DNA from 4 places in the Micromonospora sp. NPDC049204 genome. Region 1 is predicted to be linked to each of the others. Evidence: riboswitches for the same ligand, from Rfam matches in the RefSeq annotation. Region 1 holds a riboswitch; each other region holds the start of a gene.

What was found. A riboswitch is a leader RNA that binds a small molecule or an ion and turns the genes downstream of it on or off. The one in region 1 is predicted to bind cyclic di-AMP.
Region 2: linked by a shared signal. The riboswitch ahead of AB0A90_RS24225 (hypothetical protein) and the one ahead of AB0A90_RS07555 (NlpC/P60 family protein) in region 1 are both predicted to bind cyclic di-AMP.
Region 3: linked by a shared signal. The riboswitch ahead of AB0A90_RS10445 (hypothetical protein) and the one ahead of AB0A90_RS07555 (NlpC/P60 family protein) in region 1 are both predicted to bind cyclic di-AMP.
Region 4: linked by a shared signal. The riboswitch ahead of AB0A90_RS12785 (C39 family peptidase) and the one ahead of AB0A90_RS07555 (NlpC/P60 family protein) in region 1 are both predicted to bind cyclic di-AMP.

The regions. Positions count from the first base shown of each region.
Region 1 is NZ_JBEZDC010000003.1:321,481-326,720, forward strand. Features, by position in the region: gene AB0A90_RS07545 (NlpC/P60 family protein) at 1-214, shown strand, start outside; gene AB0A90_RS07550 (N-acetylmuramoyl-L-alanine amidase) at 270-2,246, opposite strand; cyclic di-AMP (ydaO/yuaA leader) riboswitch at 2,481-2,616, shown strand; gene AB0A90_RS07555 (NlpC/P60 family protein) at 2,630-3,670, shown strand; gene dcd (dCTP deaminase) at 3,734-4,312, opposite strand; gene AB0A90_RS07565 (pyridoxamine 5'-phosphate oxidase family protein) at 4,412-4,972, shown strand; tRNA gene AB0A90_RS07570 (tRNA-Gly) at 5,211-5,240, shown strand, end outside.
Region 2 is NZ_JBEZDC010000013.1:214,185-219,424, reverse strand. Features, by position in the region: gene AB0A90_RS24230 (YibE/F family protein) at 1-1,362, shown strand, start outside; cyclic di-AMP (ydaO/yuaA leader) riboswitch at 1,529-1,659, shown strand; gene AB0A90_RS24225 (hypothetical protein) at 1,664-2,683, shown strand; gene AB0A90_RS24220 (carbonic anhydrase) at 2,741-3,463, opposite strand; gene AB0A90_RS24215 (MarR family winged helix-turn-helix transcriptional regulator) at 3,689-4,024, shown strand; gene AB0A90_RS24210 (hypothetical protein) at 4,129-4,488, shown strand; gene AB0A90_RS24205 (hypothetical protein) at 4,639-5,240, shown strand, end outside.
Region 3 is NZ_JBEZDC010000004.1:273,134-278,373, forward strand. Features, by position in the region: gene AB0A90_RS10435 (SRPBCC family protein) at 122-589, shown strand; gene AB0A90_RS10440 (hypothetical protein) at 766-1,266, opposite strand; gene AB0A90_RS10445 (hypothetical protein) at 1,474-2,490, opposite strand; cyclic di-AMP (ydaO/yuaA leader) riboswitch at 2,547-2,678, opposite strand; gene AB0A90_RS10450 (cation diffusion facilitator family transporter) at 2,790-3,707, opposite strand; gene AB0A90_RS10455 (AAA family ATPase) at 3,815-5,240, opposite strand, start outside.
Region 4 is NZ_JBEZDC010000005.1:292,306-297,545, reverse strand. Features, by position in the region: gene AB0A90_RS12795 (acyltransferase) at 56-1,267, shown strand; gene AB0A90_RS12790 (hypothetical protein) at 1,440-2,210, shown strand; cyclic di-AMP (ydaO/yuaA leader) riboswitch at 2,494-2,635, shown strand; gene AB0A90_RS12785 (C39 family peptidase) at 2,867-3,715, shown strand; gene AB0A90_RS12780 (alpha/beta fold hydrolase) at 3,841-4,587, shown strand; gene AB0A90_RS12775 (CDP-glycerol glycerophosphotransferase family protein) at 4,610-5,240, opposite strand, start outside.

The DNA of each region.
Region 1 (5,240 bases):
CACCCACCACACCGGAGACCAGTGGAACGAGGGCAAGGCCGTGCCGCGATCCGAGGCTCGTCCTGGTGACCTGGTCTTCTTCTACTCGGGCCTGAGTCATGTCGGGCTGTATCTGGGTAACAACCAGATGGTGCACGCACCACGAGCCGGTAAACCGGTGCAGGTGTCCAGCATCAACACGATGCCCGTCGCCGGGTTCCGCAGACCTGGCTGATCCACCCCGTGCGACACGACGGCCCCCGGTCACCGACCGGGGGCCGTCGTCGTTGTCAGCGGGGTGCGCCCACCGGGGACGGCAGGAGCTGCACGTCGGCCAGGTCGACGTACATGATGCGGTGGCCGAACTGGATCTGCGCGTACCTGTTCTTGCCGCGGATCACCGTCCAGTCACCGGGCGAGGAGCCGTCGACAGTGCTGGCCCGGTAGTACTCGCCCGGCAGCACCGCGCCGACGGCGTACCGCTGCCCGGCGGCAAGGGTGTACTGCAGTGGCGAGATCGTCTGGTAGGGCACGCCGGCCGGGTAGGCCGCCTGTTCCGGGTAGGCCCGTCCGTACACCGGGATGGTGGTCCGGCCGGGCTTCGGAGTGGCCACCAGGCCGACCGTCCAGCTGGCGGTGGGCGCGGACGCCGGGTTGTGGAACCAGGCGCGTTGCCCGAGATACCAGATCGCCGTCCAGTCGCCCTGCCGGCCGGCCAGCGCGTACGTCTGGCCGGCGGAGGCGCGGGCGCCGTGATCCGACACCTCCATGGTGTTCGGGGTGCCGTCGGGGCGGAGCGCGACGTCGTTCACCAGTGGCGCGTCCGCGGCCGGCGCGGAGCGCAGCACCACCGCCGAGGAGCCGCGTGGCGCGCACGGCACGCCGGCGGTGACGCAGCCGACGAACGCCGGCTGGTTGGTGGCGAAGTCCGGGTCGATCCGGACCAGACCGGTGGCGGGGGTGCCGGTGTCCAACCGGGGCGCGTGCAGCAGCTCGAAGTAGTGGTTCCAGTCCCAGTACGGGCCGGTGTCCCAGTGCATTCCACGGACGTTCGCGGCGATGGTGCCGGGCACGTTGTCGTGGCCGATGATGTGCTGGCGGTCCAGCGGGACGCCCAGCCGCAGCGCGAGGTGTCGGACCAACTTCGCCGAGGTCCGGTACATCGCCTCGGTGTACCAGGTGCCCTGCGCCGCGAAGCCCTCGTGCTCCAGCCCGACCGCCTTGGCGTTGACGTACCAGTTGCCGGCGTGCCAGGCGACATCCTTGGTCTTGACGTGCTGGGCGATGTGCCCGTCCACCGAGCGCAGCGTGTAGTGCCAGCTCACGTAGGTCGGGTCTTGGACGAGTCGCAGGGTGGTGGCCCAGCTTCCCTCGGTGTCGTGGATGACGATGTACTCGATCTTCTGCCGGGCGGGCCGGTCGGACAGGTCGTGGTTGCCGTAGTCCCCGTCGCCGAACGCCGCGTAGGGCGCCGGGATCCACTCGCAGGAGATGGTCCGGGGGCATTCCAGCCCGTCCGGGCGGGCGAGCCGACGCAGACCCAGCCGGTCCAGCCACGATCGCTGCGGCCGGATCGTCCGGGCCGGCAGCGTGATCCGCTGGCCGTCGTCGGTCACCCGCGACTCGCCGCTGCCGATGGTGGTGAAGACCTCGTCGGCGAAGGCCGCCGCGGCGTCGGCGCTGTCCGCGCCGGCGTAGCGGGCCACCGCGCCGTACCAGCTGGCCGGGTCGGTGCCGGCACCGACCGGCGCGCCCAACTCCCGCTGGTACGAGGCCAGCAGCGCGGCCCCGCCCCGGATGTTGACGTCGGCGTCGGTGCGCAGCGCGTCGGGGGTCGCGCCGGTCAGCGCGGCGGCGGCATCCACGGTCTGCAAGGCGGCGGCGGGTGGCGCCGGGTCCTCGGCCGGCCGGGGCGCGGGTGCCAGCGCGGTGCGGGAGTTGTCGCCACGCGGGTCCTCGGTGCCGGTGTCGTGGTGGCCGCCCACGGGCAGGGCGGTCACGTGTCGGGCGTCGGTCAGGTGCATGGGGCCGTAGCCGCCACTGGTGCTGGGTGTGCCGGCGTTGCTGTCCCAGCGGGACTCCAGGTAGGAGACGCCGAGCAGCACGTCGGTCGGTACGCCGTACTCGGCCGCCGCGGCGGCGTACCGCTGCTGGCGGTCGGCCGTGGGTGCGGCGGCGGTTGCGGGTGGTGGGACCGCGGTCGCGGCGGCGACCACGGCGGCGGCGAGCAGCGCACGCCGGCCGAGGAGCAGGGTTGGATGGTGCATCGAACCCCCTAGATTTCACGGATGAAGGTGAGGTCACCCTCGCGCCGTCCGGGAGTCCGCGTCAATACCTTTCTATGTGTCGACTCGTTGGGAAAGAATTCTTCACCTACGGCCGGTGATCCTCTCCGATCGGTACGGAGTGTCACGGCCGCACGGGTTGCGGAGTGGTAACAAGCGTCTCTACTCTGGTCATTCGTCGGCCCGATAGCAGCTCCGTCCAGCCCGGGCGGTAACGGTCCGACACCGCCGAGTCGTTTCCGAACGAACCGGGGACCCACGTCCCCCGGGGTGAATCCGCAGTCCCTGCGGTAGGGCGCCCACTTCCCGCCCGAACCCGTCAGCTAACCCGGTAGGCGGTCAGGAAGAAGGAGTACGGAACCCCGGTGGCACTCCATGCCCCGCGGCCGTCGTCCGAGCGGTCGGCAGCAGCCGGCCCGCCGTCGATCGCGCCGCGCCCACGCTGGTCCCGCTTCACCACCGCGCTCGCCGCCCTGGCCGGCGTCGCCGTCGTCCTGACCGGCAGCGCCACGGCGGCCCACGCCGACCCGTCCGTCGCCGAGATCGAACGCCAGATCGACGCCGACTGGAACAAACTCGAACCGGTCATCGAACAGCACAACGCCACCCGCATCGACCTCGCCAACAAGCGCAGGCAGGCCCAGGCGCTGGCCGCCCGGATCGCCCCGCTGGAGCGTCAGGTCGACGCCGCCATGGACAAGGTCAGTGCCCTGGCCGTACGCGCCTACAAGGGCGAGAACGTGCTGACCGTCAACGCGGTGCTGGGCAGCCAGTCACCCAGCGAGGTGGTCGGCCAGCTCGAAATGCTCGACCGCTTCGCGCACAACCAGCAGCAGGACGTCCGCGAGGTGGCCGACCTGCGCGACGAGCTGGCCAGGCAGAAGGCGCCACTCGACGAGATGGTGACCCAGCTGACCCGTACCGAGGCTCAGTTGGCGGCGAAGAAGAAGCAGATCAACGAGGAGATCGACAAGCTGCAGAAGCTGCGCCTCAAGGTGTACGGCAGCGGTGGCGGCGGTCCGTTGCGCCCAGCTCCCTGCCCCGGCAGCTATCCCGGCGGCGCCGCGGGCACGGCGGTCAAGTTCGCCTGCGCGCAGATCGGCAAGCCCTACGTCTGGGGTGCCGAGGGTCCGAACTCGTACGACTGCTCCGGGCTGATGCTGGCCGCCTGGGCGAAGGCCGGGGTGTCCCTGCCGCACAACGCCGCCGCGCAGAGCCGCGTCACCAAGAACGTCAGCAAGGCCGACCTGCGCCCCGGCGACCTGGTCTTCTACTACAGCGACATCCACCACGTCGGCATGTACGTCGGTGGCGGCTGGGTGGTGCACGCCTCGCAGGCCGGTCAACCGGTCAAGATGAAGAAGGTCGACGACGGCCCGATCCACAGCTACGGCCGTCCAGGCTGATCAGGGGTACTGACCGAAGGGCCCGCCGCGACTCGTCGCGGCGGGCCCTCGTCGTTCACGGGGTCAGCGGGTGGGCCAGGTGCGCCAGTGCTGCCAGGCGCGGCTGGGCGTCGGCCCCCGCTGCCCCTGGTAGCGCGAGCCGTAGACCGCCGAGCCGTACGGGTGCTCGGCCGGCGAGGAGAGCCGGAAGATGCAGAGCTGCCCGATCTTCATGCCCGGCCAGAGAGTGATGGGCAGGTTCGCCACGTTCGAGAGTTCGAGCGTGACGTGACCGGAGAAGCCGGGGTCGATGAAGCCGGCGGTGGAGTGCGTCAGCAGCCCGAGCCGCCCCAGTGAACTCTTGCCCTCCAGCCGGCCGGCGAGCTGGTCGCCCAGCGAGATGACCTCAAGCGTCGAGGCGAGCACGAACTCCCCGGGGTGCAGCACGAACGGCTCCCCGTCGGGCACCTCGACCGCCGACGTCAGGTCGTCCTGCTGCATCGCCGGGTCGATGTGGGTGTAGAGGTGGTTGTTGAAGACCCGGAAAAGCCGGTCCAGCCGTACGTCGATGCTGGAAGGTTGGACCAGGGTGGGCTCGAACGGCTCCAGGCCCAGCGTGCCGGCCTTGATCTCGGAGACCAGGTCGCGGTCGGAGAGCAGCATCGGACCACCTTAGCCGCGGGCCTCAAAACCCCCGAATTCGGTGCCGGTGACCAGCGCGTCGAGGTCGCCGCTCGTACATTTGTTCGATAGAATGCCCACATGGCTTCCTGGTCCGAATTCGCCGCCGACGAGCCCCGACTCGCCGACGGGATCCGCGTTCTCCTCCAGCAGTACGGGCCGGGCTTCGGCTATCTGGCCACGGTCCGTGCCGACGGCGGGCCCCGGGTCCATCCGGTCTCCCCGGTCATCACCGACGAGGGTCTGTTCTGCTTCATCATCGACTCCCCGAAGCGCCGTGACCTCGAACGCGACGGCCGCTACGCGCTGCACTCGTTCCCGCCGGAGGAGAGCGACGACGAGGCGTACGTGGCGGGTCATGCCCGCCCGGTGACCGATCCGGCGCGAGTCGCCCGGTTGGCGCAGGGCGCCCGCGCCGAGCCGCAGGTCGACTGGCAGCTGTTCGAGTTCACCATCGACGTGGCGATGCTGACCCGCCGCGAGCAGCACATCACCGGCGTCCCAGGCCTCGCGCCGGGCCGGCCGGCCGTTCGGGTCTGGCTCGACCCGCGGGCGCCATCGGCGATGGCGCCCGCGCCGCTCAGCGTGCCGCAGACCCGCCCGACCCGCCGTAGCCGTGACGTCCAGTGCACGGCCGCCTAGACCACGGCCCAGCGACAGCCGGTGCCGGCTCCGTGCTGACGGAGCCGGCATTCGGCTGTCCGCCCCGCGTCCGGCCGGCGGTCGCCCGGCATGACCAACTCGGTTTCGGTGATGTCGCGGTGTCCCGCAGCTCGGATACCCCGACTTCCAAGACACCCGAGTGGATCAACCCGGGCCGAGCGGCGGGCGGGGTACCTGGGTGCACGGGCTCGACGACTCGGGTACAGTGGTGCCGCTTGCGGGTGTAGTTCAATGGCAGAACATCAGC
Region 2 (5,240 bases), on a different contig from region 1:
GACCACGCCCGTCCCACTCCGTCCGCCCCACCCCGGGTGCGACGGATCCTCGTCATGACCGTGGTGCCCCTCTTCGTCGCCACCGTGGTCGCCGCGGCGCTGCTCTGGCCGCGCGGAGGAGCACCGCAGACCGACGGCGGAGCGGACGTGCCGCGCTACGCCGGCACGGTGACGCGGGTGGTGACCGAGCCGTGCCCGCCGCTGCCGGAGAGCCCCGAGGGCACACCCAGAGTCGGCACCGGGCCGTGCGGCACTGTCGACGTCCGCGTGGACGAGGGGCCCGCCGCCGGCCAGCAGGTGCAGACACCGGTGCCCGACGGGCCGGGCGCGCCACGTGTCGACGTCGGCGACGAGATCATCCTGGTCGAGTTGACCGATCCGACCGATCCCACGGTCAGCAACTGGAACATCGCCGAGCATCAGCGCGGCACCCCGCTGGTGTGGCTGGCGGTGGTCTTCGCCGCCGCGATCGTCGCGTTCGGCCGGTGGCGGGGGTTGGCCGCGCTCGCCGGGTTGGCGGCCAGCTTCGCCATCCTGCTCACCTTCGTGCTGCCGGGCATCGGCGCCGGCCGGTCACCGCTGCTGGTGGCGGTGGTCGGTGCCGCCCTGATCATGTTCGTGGTGCTCTATCTGACCCACGGCGTCACCGCGCAGACCTCGGTCGCGGTGCTCGGCACCCTGGGCAGCCTGGTGCTGACCGGCGCGCTCGCCACCGTCGCCACCGCGGCGACCCACCTCACCGGCTTCGGCAGTGAGGACGCCACGACACTGTCGATGTTCCAGGGTGACGTGGACCTGCACGGCCTGCTGCTCGCCGGGATCATCATCGGTTCGCTCGGGGTGCTCGACGACGTGACGGTCACCCAGGCGGCCACCGTCACCGAGCTGTCGAACGCCAATCCCGGGCTGACCCGCTTGCAGCTGTACCGCGCGGCGACCCGCGTCGGCCGGGCGCACATCGCCTCCACTGTCAACACCATCGTGCTGGCGTACGCGGGCGCGTCGCTGCCCCTGCTGCTCCTGCTCACCGCCGACGCGCGGCCGATCGGGCAGTTGCTCACCAGCGAGTTCCTCGCGCAGGAGATCGTCCGTAGCGCGGTCGCCACCCTCGGGCTGATCGCCGCCGTGCCACTGACCACCGGGCTGGCCGCGATCGTGACCGCCGCCGGGCGCACCGAGACCACGCCGCCCGCCGAGGTCGCTCGGCCGCGCCCCCAGGCCGACCGGGCGGAGGCGCTGGCCGCCCTCAGCTCACCGCGCACCTCTCGACCCGACGAGCCGGACCAGACGCGGACCCCGCCCCCATCCACCGCCACCGACGGGTGGCCGGAGTCGAACAGGAGCACGGATACGGCATGGTGACACTCCTCAGCGTGACCAGATCGGGCCTCCCCCCTGAGAACCGCGTCACTGGTCACCCAACGCTATGGCGAAATGACACTTTTGGTCGGCATCCAGGCGTAGCTCACCCAGTCGACTCTCGGGTAACCTCGCTGCCGGTTACCGATGAAGGCGCGAAGCGGCGCCTGCGGTGCCACCGCCCAATCGCCAACCGGCGAGCCGGGGACCCAGGTGTGTGGGGTGAATCCGCGTCAGCGGTAGGGGCCACTTCCGCCCCGAACCCGTCAGCTAACCCGGTCGGCGGTCGACGGAAGGGAACATTGTGACGGCACCCCTACGCCGCTGGCTGACACCCGTGGTGGCCGTGATCGCCGCACTGACCGTGCTCGCCGGCCCCCTCCCGGCCCACGCCGCCCCGACGACCCCCACACCGTCCGGGCACGAGGAGGACGACGAGCCCAAGCTGCTCAACGACGTCATCGAGCAGGTGAACCGCGACTACTCCGCCGCCAAGTCCAAACTGGACAAGTCCAAGAAACGGCAGTTGGAGTTGGCGCTGGAGGTGGACCGGGCCAAGGCCGACCTGGACGCGCTGGCGCCACAGGTCGGGCAGATCGCCTCCCAGTCGTACCGGACCGGTCGGATCGGTGCGCTGGCGATGCTGCTCGAGAGCAACGCCCCGGACACGTTCGTGCAGCGCGCCGCGATGCTCGACGAGATCAACATGGTGAACGAGAACAAGCTCGCCGAGGTCAACGCGGTGAAGGCCCGTGCCGAGCAGGCCAAACTGCTCCTCGACACCGAGGTCCGCGAGCAGCAGAAGCAGACCGCCGTGATGGCCAAGCGCAAGAGCGAGGCCGACAAGGCGCTCGCCCTGGTCGGCGGCAAGGGCTTCACCGGCGGCCTGGTGGACGCCACCTCGCCGGTCGCCAAGATCGGCCCGGGTCGCACCGCCGACGGCGACTGGAAGGCGCAGTCCTGTAGCGAGAAGGACCCCACCACGTCCGGCTGCGTCACGCCGCGCACACTGCACGCGTACAAGGAGGTCAGGCGGGCCGGCTTCACCCGGTTCGTCGGCTGTCACCGCAATGGTGGACCGTACGAGCACCCGAAGGGCCGCGCCTGCGACTGGTCGCTCCAGAAGAGCGGCTTCTCACCCTGGCACAACGAGGACACCCGGACGTACGGCAACAACGTCGCCGCGTTCCTCATCCGCAACGCGGACCGGCTCGGCATCTACTACGTGATCTGGAACCGGCAGATCTGGTTCCCGGCGACCGGCTGGAAGTCGTACAGCGGGCCGTCGAACCACACCGACCACGTGCACATGTCGATGCTCTGACCCGCAGCATCCTTCGTCGAGGGCCGTTCCGCGTCGCGCGGGGCGGCCCTCGACGCGTCAGGCGGCCGCGACCGGTTCGGCTGACGCGGTCGGCACGCCGAGCGCCGCGAAGCCGGCCGGCACGGCGGCCACCGGGCGCACCACCCCGGCGGCGAGCCGGTACGACACACCCACCACCGCGCACCGCCCCTGCGCCACCTCGGCGGCCAGCACGGGCGACTGCCCGAGCAGCGCCTCGACGGTCTGCGCGATGTGGATGTCGACGATCCCGTCGATGTCGTCCACGCCCTCGGTCTCGGCCCGGCGCAGGCTGGGCAGCACGGCATCGACGACCGCGCCCAGGTGCCCGGGGGGCTGGGTGCCGGTCGCGACGGTCTCCCGCGCCGCCTGCACCGCCCCGCACGAGTCGTGGCCGAGCACCACCACCAGCGGGGTGCCGAGGACGGTCACCGCGTACTCCACGCTGCCGAGGACCTCCGGACCGGCCGTGTGCCCGGCCGTGCGGACCACGAACAGGTCACCCAGCCCCCGGTCGAAGATGATCTCGGCGGCCAGCCGGGAGTCGGAGCAGCCGACGATCACCGCGAACGGATGCTGCCCGTCGGCCACGGCGGACCGGCGCCCGGCGTCCTGGTTGGGGTGGCGCGGGACCCCGCTGACGAAGCGCTGGTTGCCGGCGGTCAGCTCGGCGTACGCCCGGGCCGGCTCGGTGGGTGCGGACGCCTGGTCGGCGATCCGCTGCGAACCCGGCTGGCCGCCGGGAGTTCCAGGACGACTCATCCCCGCACCTCGTCTTCATGCGTCTGACCTGGTCAGAGGGCTTATCAGCGGGCCGGCGGCGGCGCTGGCTCGGGCTCCACCGTCACACGCACCGTAAGATGCGTCAAGGTATGCGTGATTTAGATTTCATACGTTGACACCGGTTCGACCCCTGGGTGCCGCACCGGACGCACGACGGGCGAGACTCCCGGGGGCAGGGCGGACGCCCGGAGAGGCGGTCACACGATGGGGAGCACGGCGACGGGTGCCACCGGCGGCGGGCGGAACTGGACGTTCCTCACCAACCACGGGCACGTGCTGCTGGCCATCGCCCGCGACCCCACCGCCCGGCTACGCGACGTCGCTGCGGAGGTCGGGGTGACCGAACGGGCCGCGCAGGCGATCGTCGCCGACCTGGAGGCGGAGGGTTACCTGCACCGCACCCGCGTCGGACGGCGCAACGAGTACACCCTCAACCCGGCCGGTCGGTTCCGGCACCCCGCCGAGGCCGACCGCCAGGTCGGTGACCTGCTCGCGCTGTTCGCCGAAACGCCCACCACGGAGGTCGCCCCCGAGGTCTGACCCACGCGACACCCACCCTCCACAGTGCACATGGTGGTGGCGGTCACGCCGACCCGGGCCATCGCCGTGCTGCGCCACGGCAGAGCAGGCGTTAGGTTGGTCGGGTGTCGTCCGCAGTGTTGATCCGCCCGGCCCGTTGGGCTGTGCTGCGGTCACTGCGTGAGCTGACCCGACTGGCGATCACCGCGCTGGTGCTCGCGGTCGGCCTGGGCGGCGCCCTCGCCGCGACCCCACCGCCCGCCTCGACGCAGCTACGGCCCAGTGCCGTGAGCAGCCGGGTGGCGAGTGTCCGTCCCGATGCCGCGCCGGCCACCGAGCGGACGGCCCAGCCCGCTGCCGCCCGGCCGGCTGACCCGGCGGGCACCACCGCGCTGACCTCGCCGATCGCGGAGAGCCGGGGTCAGGCCCCGGCCATCGATCCCGGCCGTGGCACCCCCGCGCGACGCGGTCCACCCGTCCGCTGAGCCTGGCCCGGTGATCCCCGGGGGCCTTGCCCGGCCCCGGGTAGTCCGTCGCAGCAGCTGAGTCGCCCCGACGGGATGACCCGTCGCCCGCTGCCGTCGGGCTCCTCCTGCCACCCGTCGATACCCGCCTTCGACCGCGAGGTGCTGATCATGCAAACCGTTCTCTCCGCCGCCCTGCCCGACCTGTCCCGAGCCGCCGTCATCTGGCTGAGCCTGCTCGGGTTCGTCGGCGTCGCCGTCGCCGCTCTGCTGCTACGGCCCGGCCGGCTCCGCCTCGACCCGGGTGCCCGGATCCGCCGCGCGGCCATGCCGAGCCAACTCGAACAGGCGCAGGAGGAACGGGAGCAGAGCCGCTACGCGCAGGAGGTCGCCGTGGCCGCGACGCGGGCGACCACCACCGCGCAGCGCCGCCGAACGGAGTGGGTGGCCGCGCAGGAGGCGGTCGAGGCAGCCTGGCAGACGTACGAGGCGGCCGAGGCGGCCGTCCGGCGACTCGACGCGGCAGCCGCCATGCCCCTGCCGCAGACCGCCCGCACCCCCGCCGAGTACGCGGACCGCGAGCGCTACCTGCACCGTGCCGCGCTGGACGCGTACTGGCGGCGGGAGTTGTCGGTGGAGCAGCTCAGCGACGTCTTCGCGCACCGCGACGGCTGGGACCCGCGGCTGCACCCGGTCGCACAGGAGCTGGTGCTGCGGCGGGCGATTCGCGACAACCTGGCGGCCCGGCACGCCGCGGCTCGCGAGCAGGAGCA
Region 3 (5,240 bases), on a different contig from region 1:
GCGACATCTGGCGGCGGGGCATCCCATCGGCCGCGGTTCGCCCTGGCATCGGCGGCCGTCGGGCGTTGCCAGGCAGACATCGGTACGGGACGATCGTGCGACACGCGACGGTGGGAGAAGAGTGCTCAGCAGCGATACCTTCAGCTACACCGTCCAGGCCCGGTGCACGCTGGCCGACGCCGCGGCGATGCTCAGCGACCTGACCCGACAGGGCGAACTGCATCCGCTGATCGTCCAGGTCCGCCAACTGCCGCCCCGACCCGGCGCCCGGGCCAGCTACACGATCAACGACAGGCTGGTGGCCGGCCCACTGCGCTTCCGGACCACGTACCACGCGGACGTGCTGATCAGCGAGCACGACGAGATCGTCACGGTGGCCCGCCAGTGGCCCGCCACCACGGTGCGCAACCACACGCGACTGCGCGCCGAGCCGGAGGGTCTGGTCCGGATCGACGTCGAGATCACCCTGACCGCGCCGACGCCGCTGTTCCGGTACGCGTTCCGCCAGGCGCGGGCCGCTCACCTCGCCCTCGCCGCCCGCCTCGGCCCGGCCCTCGACCGCGCCGGTGACCCACCACCCCCAGCCTGACCCGCCCCCGCCCCCGCCCCCCGCCCCGCCGGCCTGGCCCCTCCACGCCGCCGTCCCGCCTCATGATCGTGCTCGATCCAGGATCTAGTGGCCTGCGGGCGTCGGGAGGCCACTACATCCTGGTTTTAGCGCGATCTTGGCGGCGCGATCCCGGCAGCCCGGTCGTGGTGGCGCGGTCACGGGTTGCGGCCGTGGCCTGCCAGGGCGGGTCGGGCGGCGGGACGTCGGCCCCACGGCTTGTACGTGGACAGCACCGTCGCGATGATCATCAAGGTCGTCGACACCGCCGGCGCGATGACCAGGTCCACGCGGTCCCGGGCGGGGAGGGCGGCGCCCACCGCACCGGCGTGCCGCAGATTCGGCGTGAGCAGGAACAACACCAGCCCGACCATCACCGTGGTGAGCACGAGCTTGGCCAGCACCCAGCGATGGCGCCACAGCCCCCACGGGGTGAGTAGCGCGCTGGCGACCCCGATCAGCCAGACCAGGACGCTCAGCGGCGCGAACAGCACCGTGCCGACCAGCGCCGTGACCGGGTAGACCACCGCCGGGTCGGCGCCCCGCTGCACGGCGATGCCGAGGGTGAGGAGCACCAGGTCGGCGCCGAGCCAGCCGAGCGAGGTGACCAGGTGCAGGGTGAGGAGCCCCTTGCGGGCGGTGGGTGGGATCCGACGCATACCGCGATGCTGCCCGCCGACCCGCGCCGGGTCGTCCGACCGCCGACGACATCCGGGGTACGCCCGGCGACGTACCCCGGCCCGGCGACACCATCCTGATCAACACGACAATCGCCGACTCCGGGGTATCCCGTCGTCCGGACACCCCGGAGTCGGCGACTGCGAGTGGATCACCCCCGGACCGGTCCGGGGGAGCCGTCGGGTGGGTCAGTAGACCGACAGGTGTACGTGGTTGGTGTGGTCGGTGGAGGGGGTGCCGCTCGCGCCGCTGTACGACTTCCACCCGCTGCTGGGCAGCCAGATCTGCCGGTACCAGATCACGTACAGCACGGCGAGCCGGTCGGCGTTGCGGATGAAGTACGCGGCCAGGTTGTTGCCGTACGTCTTGTCGCCGCCGGTGGCGTTGCCGCCGAAGCCGCTCGCCTGGGCGGCGAAGTCGCAGGCCCGGCCCTTGGGATGTTCACCGGAGCCGCTGGGGCGGTGACAGGAGACGTACCGGGTGAAGCCGGCGGCCTTGGCCTGGTTGAGCGCGTGCAGGGTGCGCGGGGTGATGCAGCCGTTGGCGGGGGTGGGGTCGTTGACGCTGCACGACTCGGATGGCCAGGAGCCGTCGGAGTTGCGGGGTGCCGCCTTCGCGTTGGCGGTGGAGGTGCCCCGGTTGGAGCCGCTGTCGGCGGTGGGCTGCGGCTTGGGGGTGTTGGCCACGGTCAGGGCCCGTTCGGCCTGGTCCTTGCGCTTGGCCATCACCGCGACCTGCTTGCGCTGTTCGGTGATCTCGCCGTTCAGGGCGGTCCGGGTGCGGTTGGCCTGGTCCTTGGTGGCGAGCAGATCGCGCAGCACTCGGTCCTCGTTGGCGGCCACCGCCTCCAGGGCGGCGGCCCGGTCCATGAAGCCCTCCGGGCTGTTGCTGTTGAGTAGCGCCGACACCGCGCCGAGCCGGCCGGTGCGGTACGCCACGCCGGCGATCTGACCGACCTTGCCGTCGCGCTGGGCCAGCTCGACCTCGATGGTCTTCAGTTGGGTGGCGAGTTGCTGCTGCCGCTGCACGGAGGTGTCCAGAGCGCGCTTCGCGTCCAGGTAGCCCTTGCTGGCTGCCTCGAGTTGGGCGCGGAGCGAGGGGGTGCCGCCCTCCTCGTCGGAGTCGGGTGCGGCTGCGGCCCGCAGGCCGGTCGGGGGAGCGGCCGAGGCGGTGCCGGCCGGGATCGCGACGCCGAGGGCGAACATCGCGACGATCAGGGCCGCCAGTCGGGCGGCGGGTGGTCGTGCTGGTGCCACTGCGCATGTCCTTCCGTCAGCCGCCGACCGGGTTAGCTGACGGGTTCGGGACGGAAGATCCCTACCGCTGACGCGGATGCACCCCAGGAACGTGGTTCCCCGGTTCGCCCGGTTGGGCGATTAGGCGGCGGCCGCCACCGGCGCCTGGAGGGCGCCGCCTGGTGGAGGCCGGGACCGAGCCTACCGGTGCGGGTGGGGCGGCTGCAGCCGATGTGACGGACGGTGCGTACGTCGTCACGAGAAAAGTGTCACCACTCGATCGAGCCGCAGGCTCCGGAGGCGGCGCCGGGCTCGATCTGCAACGTCGCGTGTTCGATCCGGAAGTCGTCGTGCAGGGCGGTACGCGCTGCGGTGAGCACCGCGCCGACCTCGGCGCCGGGTGCCATGGTCAGGTGCGCGGAGGCCACGTCCATGCCGGAGGTGAGCGTCCAGACGTGCAGGTCGTGCACCTCGACCACCCCGGGGACCGCGGCCAGCCGGTCGTGCACGGCGGTCACCTGGAGGTGCTCCGGGGCGGCCTGCACCAGGATGCGGACGGCGGCCCGTGCCAGCCGCCAGGTGCGCGGCAGGATGAACACGCCGATGGCGACGGCGACCAGTGGGTCGGCCCACCACCAGTCGGTGACGGAGATGAGGAGCGCCGCGCCGATCACGCCGAGTGAGCCCAGCAGGTCGCCGAGCACCTCCAGGTAGGCGCCCTGGATGTTGATGCTCTCCCGGGCTCCGGCGCGGAGCAGGGCGAAGGCGGCGATGTTGGCGAGCAGGCCGAGCACGGCCACCACGAGCATCGGGCCGGCGACGACCTCGTGCGGGTCGCCGAAGCGGCGGATCGCGGTGATCAACACGTAGATCGCGACGCCGGAGAGCAGAACGGCGTTGGCCAGCGCGGCGAGGACCTCGAGTCGGTAGAGCCCGAAGGTGCGCTGGGGGTCGATGGTGGCCCGGCGGGTCGCGGTGATCGCGGCGAGCGCCATCCCGATGCCGAGCACGTCGGTGAACATGTGTCCGGCGTCGGAGAGCAGGGCGAGTGAACCGGTGTGCAGGGCGGTCACCGCCTCGACCACCATCAGGGCGGCGAGCAGCCCGAATGCCGCCCAGAGTCGACCCCTGTGCTGGTGTGCGGCATTGGCGACCGACCCATGGTGGTGGTCATGACCTGCGCCCACGAGATCCACCTTCCGCCGCCGGTTGGGGCCCGGTCAAATGTATGCTCACATCGCTATGTATGCAAGTGTGGCGTGGACCGCTGGTCCGCCGGGCGAGACGCGCCGGATCAGCCGGTTGGATCGATGGTGGTGAGCCGTTGCGTGGCCCGGGAGAGCGCCACGTACAGGGTGCGTACCCCCGCACCCGGATCCGCCCGGATCTCGCTCGGGGCGACGAGCACGACCCCGTCGTACTCCATGCCCTTGGCCTCCAGGCTGGTCACCACCTGTAGGCGCGGCGCGTCGAGCGCGTCGAGCCAACCGGCGACCTCGTCGCGGCGGGGGACCGGCGTGATCACCCCGACCGTGCCCTCCACCTCGGCCAGCAGCCCGGCGGCCGCCTTCACGACGGCGGTCTCCAACCCGCTCGCGGGCACCACCAGCTCGACCGGATCGACCCCGGTGGAGCGCACCGCGGTCGGCAGCGGCAGGTCGGGGTAGAGCCGGCGGATCTCCGCCGCCGCCACCGCGAAGATCTCCGACGAGTTGCGGTAGTTGGTGGTGAGCGTGAAATCGTGCCGCTTACGCCGGCCCAGCGCCTGGTCCCGGGCCCGGGTCAGCTCCTCCGGATCGCCGGTCCACGCGGTCTGCGCGGGGTCACCCACCACCGTCCAGGAGGCCAGGCTGCCGCGCCGTCCGACCATCCGCCACTGCATCGGCGAGACGTCCTGTGCCTCGTCCACCACCACGTGCGCGTAGTCCCGGTAGTCCTCCGGACGCTCCCGGGCCGCCGCCCGGGCCGCCCGCTGCCGCTCGCTCGCGGTGGTCAGCTCGCGTACGCCGCCAGCGAGCTGGAACGGGTCGCGGCGGGCCTTGGCCGGCTGCGCCGGCTTGCCGAGCAGGGCGTCCAACTCGTCGAGCAGCGCGATGTCGGCGATCGTCAGCCCATCGGATTCCAGGCTCCGGTACGCGGCGCCGAGCAGCCGGATCTCCGCGGAGGAGAGGATCCCGCCCGCGTACCGGCGCAGCCGCTCCGGCCGGGCCAGCCAGCCGAGCACGTGCCGGGGGTGCAGCCGGGGCCACCACGCCTTGAGAAACTCGCGGAACTCGGCCCGGTCGGCGATCTCCGCCTCGAAGGTCCGCTGGTCCGGCAGGCGAACGCCCACCTCGCGGGCCTGCGCCCAGAGCGCGGCGAACACCCCGTCGAAGCCGGCCCGGCGCACCTCGTTGCGACGGGCGCCGCGGTGCAGCGCGCGGTCCCGGATCCGGTCCAGCGCGGCCCGGTCCAGCCGCAGCAGCGTGCCCCGGTAGAGCAGCCGCAGCTCACCCGGGCCGTCCGGAACCGCGTCCCGGACCGCGCGTTCCAGCACCCGACGCATCCGCAGCGAGCCCTTCACCGCCGCCACCTCGGGCGGGTCGGTGCGGGTGGCGGTCATCCCCGGAAACAGAGTGCCCAGCGAGTGCAGGGTGGCGGTGTCCTCGCCGAGCGAGGGCAGCACCGAGGCGATGTACTCGACGAAGACCCCCGACGGGCCGACCACCAGGATCCCGCCC
Region 4 (5,240 bases), on a different contig from region 1:
GCGCCGAGGAGGATACGAACGTGCTGGTGACCCTGCCAAGCCTCGGTATCCGCCGATGACGAGCGCCGCCGCGGCGTCGACCGCCCGGCCCGCCCCCGCACCGTCCCGGCTGCCCTCGCTGACCGGGCTGCGCTGGATCGCCGCGCTGCTGGTCTTCGGGTTCCACGCGGGCACCATGCGGATCATCGCCGAGCCGGACGTCAAGGCCGTTGTCGACAAGGTGTTCAGCCTCGGCCTGTCCGGGGTGCAGTTCTTCTTCATCCTCAGCGGGTTCGTGCTGGTCTGGTCGGCCCGCCCCGGCGACTCCCGGCGCACCTTCTGGCGGCGACGGGTTGCCAAGATCTACCCCAACCACCTGGTGCTGTTCATGGCGACGGTGCTTGTCGCCTGGTGGTTCGCCGACCCGGTCCTGCCGGCCGCCGCGCTGGAGAACCTGCTGCTGTTGCAGGCCTGGGACCCCCGGCCGGGCTGGTTCTACAGCATCAACACGGTGAGCTGGTCGCTGTCCTGCGAGTTCTTCTTCTATCTCTGCCTACCGCTGGTGCTGCCGCTGCTGCGCCGGGCCCGGCCGAAGCTGCTCTGGGCGCTGGTCGTCGCGATGCCACTGCTGATCCTCGCGCTCTGGCCGGCCCAACACCTGGTGCCGGAGGTGAGCCGGTGGTGGTTCACCCAGATCTTCCCGCCGGTCCGGTCGCTGGAGTTCTGGTTGGGCGCGGTGGCGGCCGAGCTGATGCGCCGGGGTCTCTGGCGTGGCCCCGGGCTGACCTGGGCCAGCGTCATCTTCGTGGGCGTCTGGGCAGCGGCCGCGCAGTGGATTCCCGCGGAGTTGTGGACCACGCTGCTCGCGGTCGCGTACCTGTTGGTGATCACCGCCGCCGCGGACGCGGACGTGCGGGACCGGCGGTCGCCGTGGCGGTCGCGGCCGCTGGTCTGGCTCGGTGAGGTCTCCTTCGCCTTCTACCTGGTCCACGTGCTGGTGATGACGAGCGTGCTGCGCTTCACCGGCGACTGGGGGATCGGCTTCGAGGGGTGGCGCGGGCCGGCCGTGGTGCTCGGCTTCCTGCTGGTGACCCTGCTCCTCGCCGCGCTGCTGCATCGCTACGTCGAAACCCCGATGATGCGCCGGCTCGCGCCGCGCCGCCCGGCCCGATCGGCGTCCGTCCCCGGACAACGCACGGCCGGAACCCGGGCCACCGGCGACGTCGCCCCCGACACCGGCGGACCCGACCAGACCGACAGTCGATCAACGTACGCGGACACCCGCTGACACCGTCCACCCTGGTCAGGGGGCTCGGCGCGGCGCGCCTCGACACGCCCGCGGTCGATGCGCCCAGGTCGGCACGACGGTAGCGTGGGGACGTGGCTTCCGGTCGCGCTCACCGTGGCCAGGTGGCCGACGGGGCTCCCCATCGCTCTGCTTCCTCAGCGAGGTGCCGACCATGGAGACCACCGTCTTCTACCAGTTCGTAACCGAGGTACCGCAGGCCGCTGCCATCTGGTCGGCCCTGTTCCTGCTGGCGCTCGGCGTGCTCGCCGTGCTTGTCGCCCGGCCCGAAGAGGACCGGCCCACCGCCGACCCGTCCCCGGCCGTGCCGACCGCGCGTGAGGTGGCGGCGGCCGCGATCGTCGACCGGCGCCGGTACGCCGAGGAGGTGGCCGTCGCGGCGGCCGGCGCGGCCCGGACGGCCCAGCGGCGACGCGATGCCTGGCTGGCCAGTCAGGAGCAGGCCGAACGCGCCTGGGCGCGCTACGACGAGGCGGACACCGCCGCGCGCCGCTTCGCGGGGTCCGGGGCGCTGCCCAGCCCGGCCACGCCCCGCACCCCCGCCGAGTACGCCGCCCGGGAGCGCTACCTGCACCGCGCGGCCACGGCGGCGTACTGGCGGGGCGACCTGAGCATGGCGCAGCTCAGCGACGTGTTCGGGCACCGGCACGGCTGGGATCCCCGGCGGCACCCGGTCGAGCAGGAAGCGCTGCTCAGCCGGTCGATCCGGGACGCGAGACGGGCCGACCACCAGGCCGCCGCCAGCGCGGAGCGGGCCGCCTGGCGGGCTGCGGAACTGGCCGCCGAGTCGGCGCGCACCCTTGCCGAGGAGGCGTGCGCGGCAACGGCCCGGCTGCGGCCGAGTCGGGCACCCGCCCGCCGGCTGGTGCGCGGGGCGGCCCGTCCCGCCGTGGTGGCACGCTGGCGCCCGGCCCGCGCGGGTTGAGCCCGATCTGTTGTGTGAGCCCGGTCACGGAATGTGGAATCGGGCGTCCGGCACGTTCGGCGCGATTGTTCCCGGGATTCTGACCGCAGTTTCGGCGACCTGTCCGGTTGTCGCCCACAGGCGTCACCGTAACCGCTTGTCCCATCGAGTCACATCAGCGGCAGAACGCGCAGAAATTGTCGCGCCGATTCGGGTTTACGCAGGTGAACCTGGCTTGGCATGGTGTGAACGGGCCAGTAGTGTCGTCCCGTCCGGTGCGGTAACCGATCGCAACAGGCGACGCCGCGCCGACCCGCTCAATCGTCATGAACGAACCGGGGACCCATCAGTACGTCCGGGGTGAATCCGCGAGCCACGGCCCGCGGTAGGGCGATCTTCCCGCCCGAATCCGTCAGCTAACCCGGTAGGCGGTGTCGGAAGGAGTTCCATCCTCGTGCAGCACCTCTCCACCCCTCGGCTGTTCCCTCGCCTCCACGGCACAGCGGTGCCCCCGCTCATCCGTCCAGTGACGGTGAGCTGACCCCCCGGGTCATCGCCTCACCGCCCGGCCACGCCGGGCGTTCCCCTGAGCGGTTCACCACCCGCGGACCACCGTCCGCGCGATGGCGCCTGCCCGGATACCGGTCCGGCCCCGGTGTGCCGCTCTCCCCCCGACCGTGGAGGACCCCGTGAAGCACACCATGCAGCGTCAGCTCCGCCGCCTCGCGACCGAGCGCCCGTACCAGATCGTCGCCGCCTCCGCCGCGGCCCTCGTGCTCGCCGCCACCACCGGCACCCTGCTCGCCACCGCCGACGACGCGCCGGCCGGCCAGCGCACCGCGACCACTGTCGCCGAGATGCGCACCGACGTCGCCGCCTCCCGGGGCGAGGTGCGGGACGCGTCTCCGTCGGCGAGCGCCGCGCCGAGCAGCGCCGCCCCGGCCACCAGCGCCGCGGCGCCCGCCGCCAAGGCCAGCAGCAACCCGGACCTGACCCGGAAGCCGGAGCGGCCGAAGCCGCCCGCGACAAAGGTGCTCGACTACGAGTACGAGGCGCAGAACACGTACTACAACTGCGGCCCGGCGGCCACCCGCAACGCGCTCAGCGCCACCGGGATCGACCGGACCCAGGAGGAACTCGGCGCCGAACTGGGCACCACCGAGATGGGCACCAACTCGGCCGAGGACACCACCCGGGTGCTCAACGCCGAGGTGAAGGGCTCCCCGTACCGGACCCGGATGTTCGTCGGCGCGCCCAGCCCGGCGCAGATGGACCGCCTCCAGGCCGACGTCGTCAAGGCCATCACCGACGGCCGCGGCGTGGTCGCCAACGTCGTCGGGGACGCCACCGACACCGACGGCTCCTGGCACTCCTACGGCGGCGGCCACTACATCGCCGTCGTGGGTTACAAGGACAACGGCCGCACGGTACGTATCGCCGACTCGGCGAACCCGGCCGACCCGTCGTACTGGGTCACCACCATCGACCTGGCCAACTGGATCGCCAGCCGGGGCTACTCCGCCTGACCCGGCACGCTGACCGCCACGGGCGCCGTCCCTCACGAGGGGCCGGCGCCCGTCGCGTCCTCCACGGCGGTACGCCCCCGTCGACGACTCTCGTCCCTGGCCGTGAACCGTGGGAGACTGCGGCCGTGGTGGATGAATCGGGTGGTCACGCCGGTCGACGGCCGGTCCTGCTGCTGTTGCACGGCCTGGGGGCCACCGGTGACGTGTGGTTGCCCTGGGCGCCGTACCTGGAGCAACACTGGCCCGGCCGGTGGCTGGCACCGGACCTCGCGGGCCACGGCTGGGCGTCGCCGCTGCCGTCGTACTCCTTCGCCGGCTTCGCCGAGCGGATCGCGCCGGCCCTCGCCCCCGACGACCGGCTCGTCGTGCTCGGGCACTCGCTGGGTGGCGTGGTGGGCCTCGCGTTGGCCGCGCGCGACGCCGGTATGCCGGTGGACGCGGTGGTCGGCTTGGGGATCAAGGCGCTCTGGTCGCCCGCCGAACTGGAACGGGCCGCCGAACTGGCCGCCCGCCCGGTGAGCTGGTTCGCCAGCCGTACCGAGGCGGCCCGCCGCTACCTGCGCGTCTCCGGGCTGGCCGGCCTGCTCCCGCCGGACCACCCGGTGGTGGACGCCGGCCTCCGTCAGGTCGACGGCCGGTGGCGGCTCGCCATGGATCCGAACGCCTTCGCCGTCGGCGAGCCCGACCTGACCGGACTGCTGACGGCGACCGACGTACCGGTGCTGCTGGCGCGCGGCGAGCACGACCCGATGGTCACCGACGCGCAGCTCAAGGAGTACGGCGTGCCGGTCGCCACGCTGCCCGGTCTCGGGCACAACGCGCACGTGGAGAACCCGGCGGCCGTGCTGGCGCTGCTCGACGCGTACCGCTGAGGGTTTGGGCCGTCAGCCCGGGTCAGGCGAGGGGGGAGAGCTGCGGCGAGCGTTCGGCCGCGGGGTCCTCCGACGCCGTCAGCTCCCGGCGCGCGGCGGTCAGGAACGCCTCGGCGTACGACGTGGCGGGGAAGTCACCCAGGTAACGCCGGCGGGTGGCCCAGCGCTCCGCGGCCAGCGGGTCGGTGTCCAGCAGCGCGGTCAACACCTCGTCCACGTTGGACAGATCGCGGCGCAGCACGTAACCCGACGCGGCCAGCGGGAACCGCTCGGTGAACCGGTCGCCCTCGTCGCCCATGTCGGTGACCGCGTACGGCTTGCTGGAGTAGAGGTAGTCCGAGATCACCCCGGACACGTCGGAGATCAGCGCGTCGGACCGGTTCACGCACTCGGTCAGGCTCAGCTCGCGGGCCGTCGCACCGACGACGTGCTGGCGTCCGCTGCGGGCACGATCGGCGACGAGCATCTCGGTCAGCCGGCCCAACTGCCGTGCCGAGGCCGGGTTCTGCGCCGTGTACGGGTGGGACCGCAGGATCACCGTCGCGCCGCGCTCCAGCAGCCGCCGCAGCAGCCCCTCGGCGACCGGCAGCGAGCAGTAGTCGGCGTCGGCGTGGTGCCCGGTCCAGGTCGGGGTGTAGAGCACGGTCGGCGTC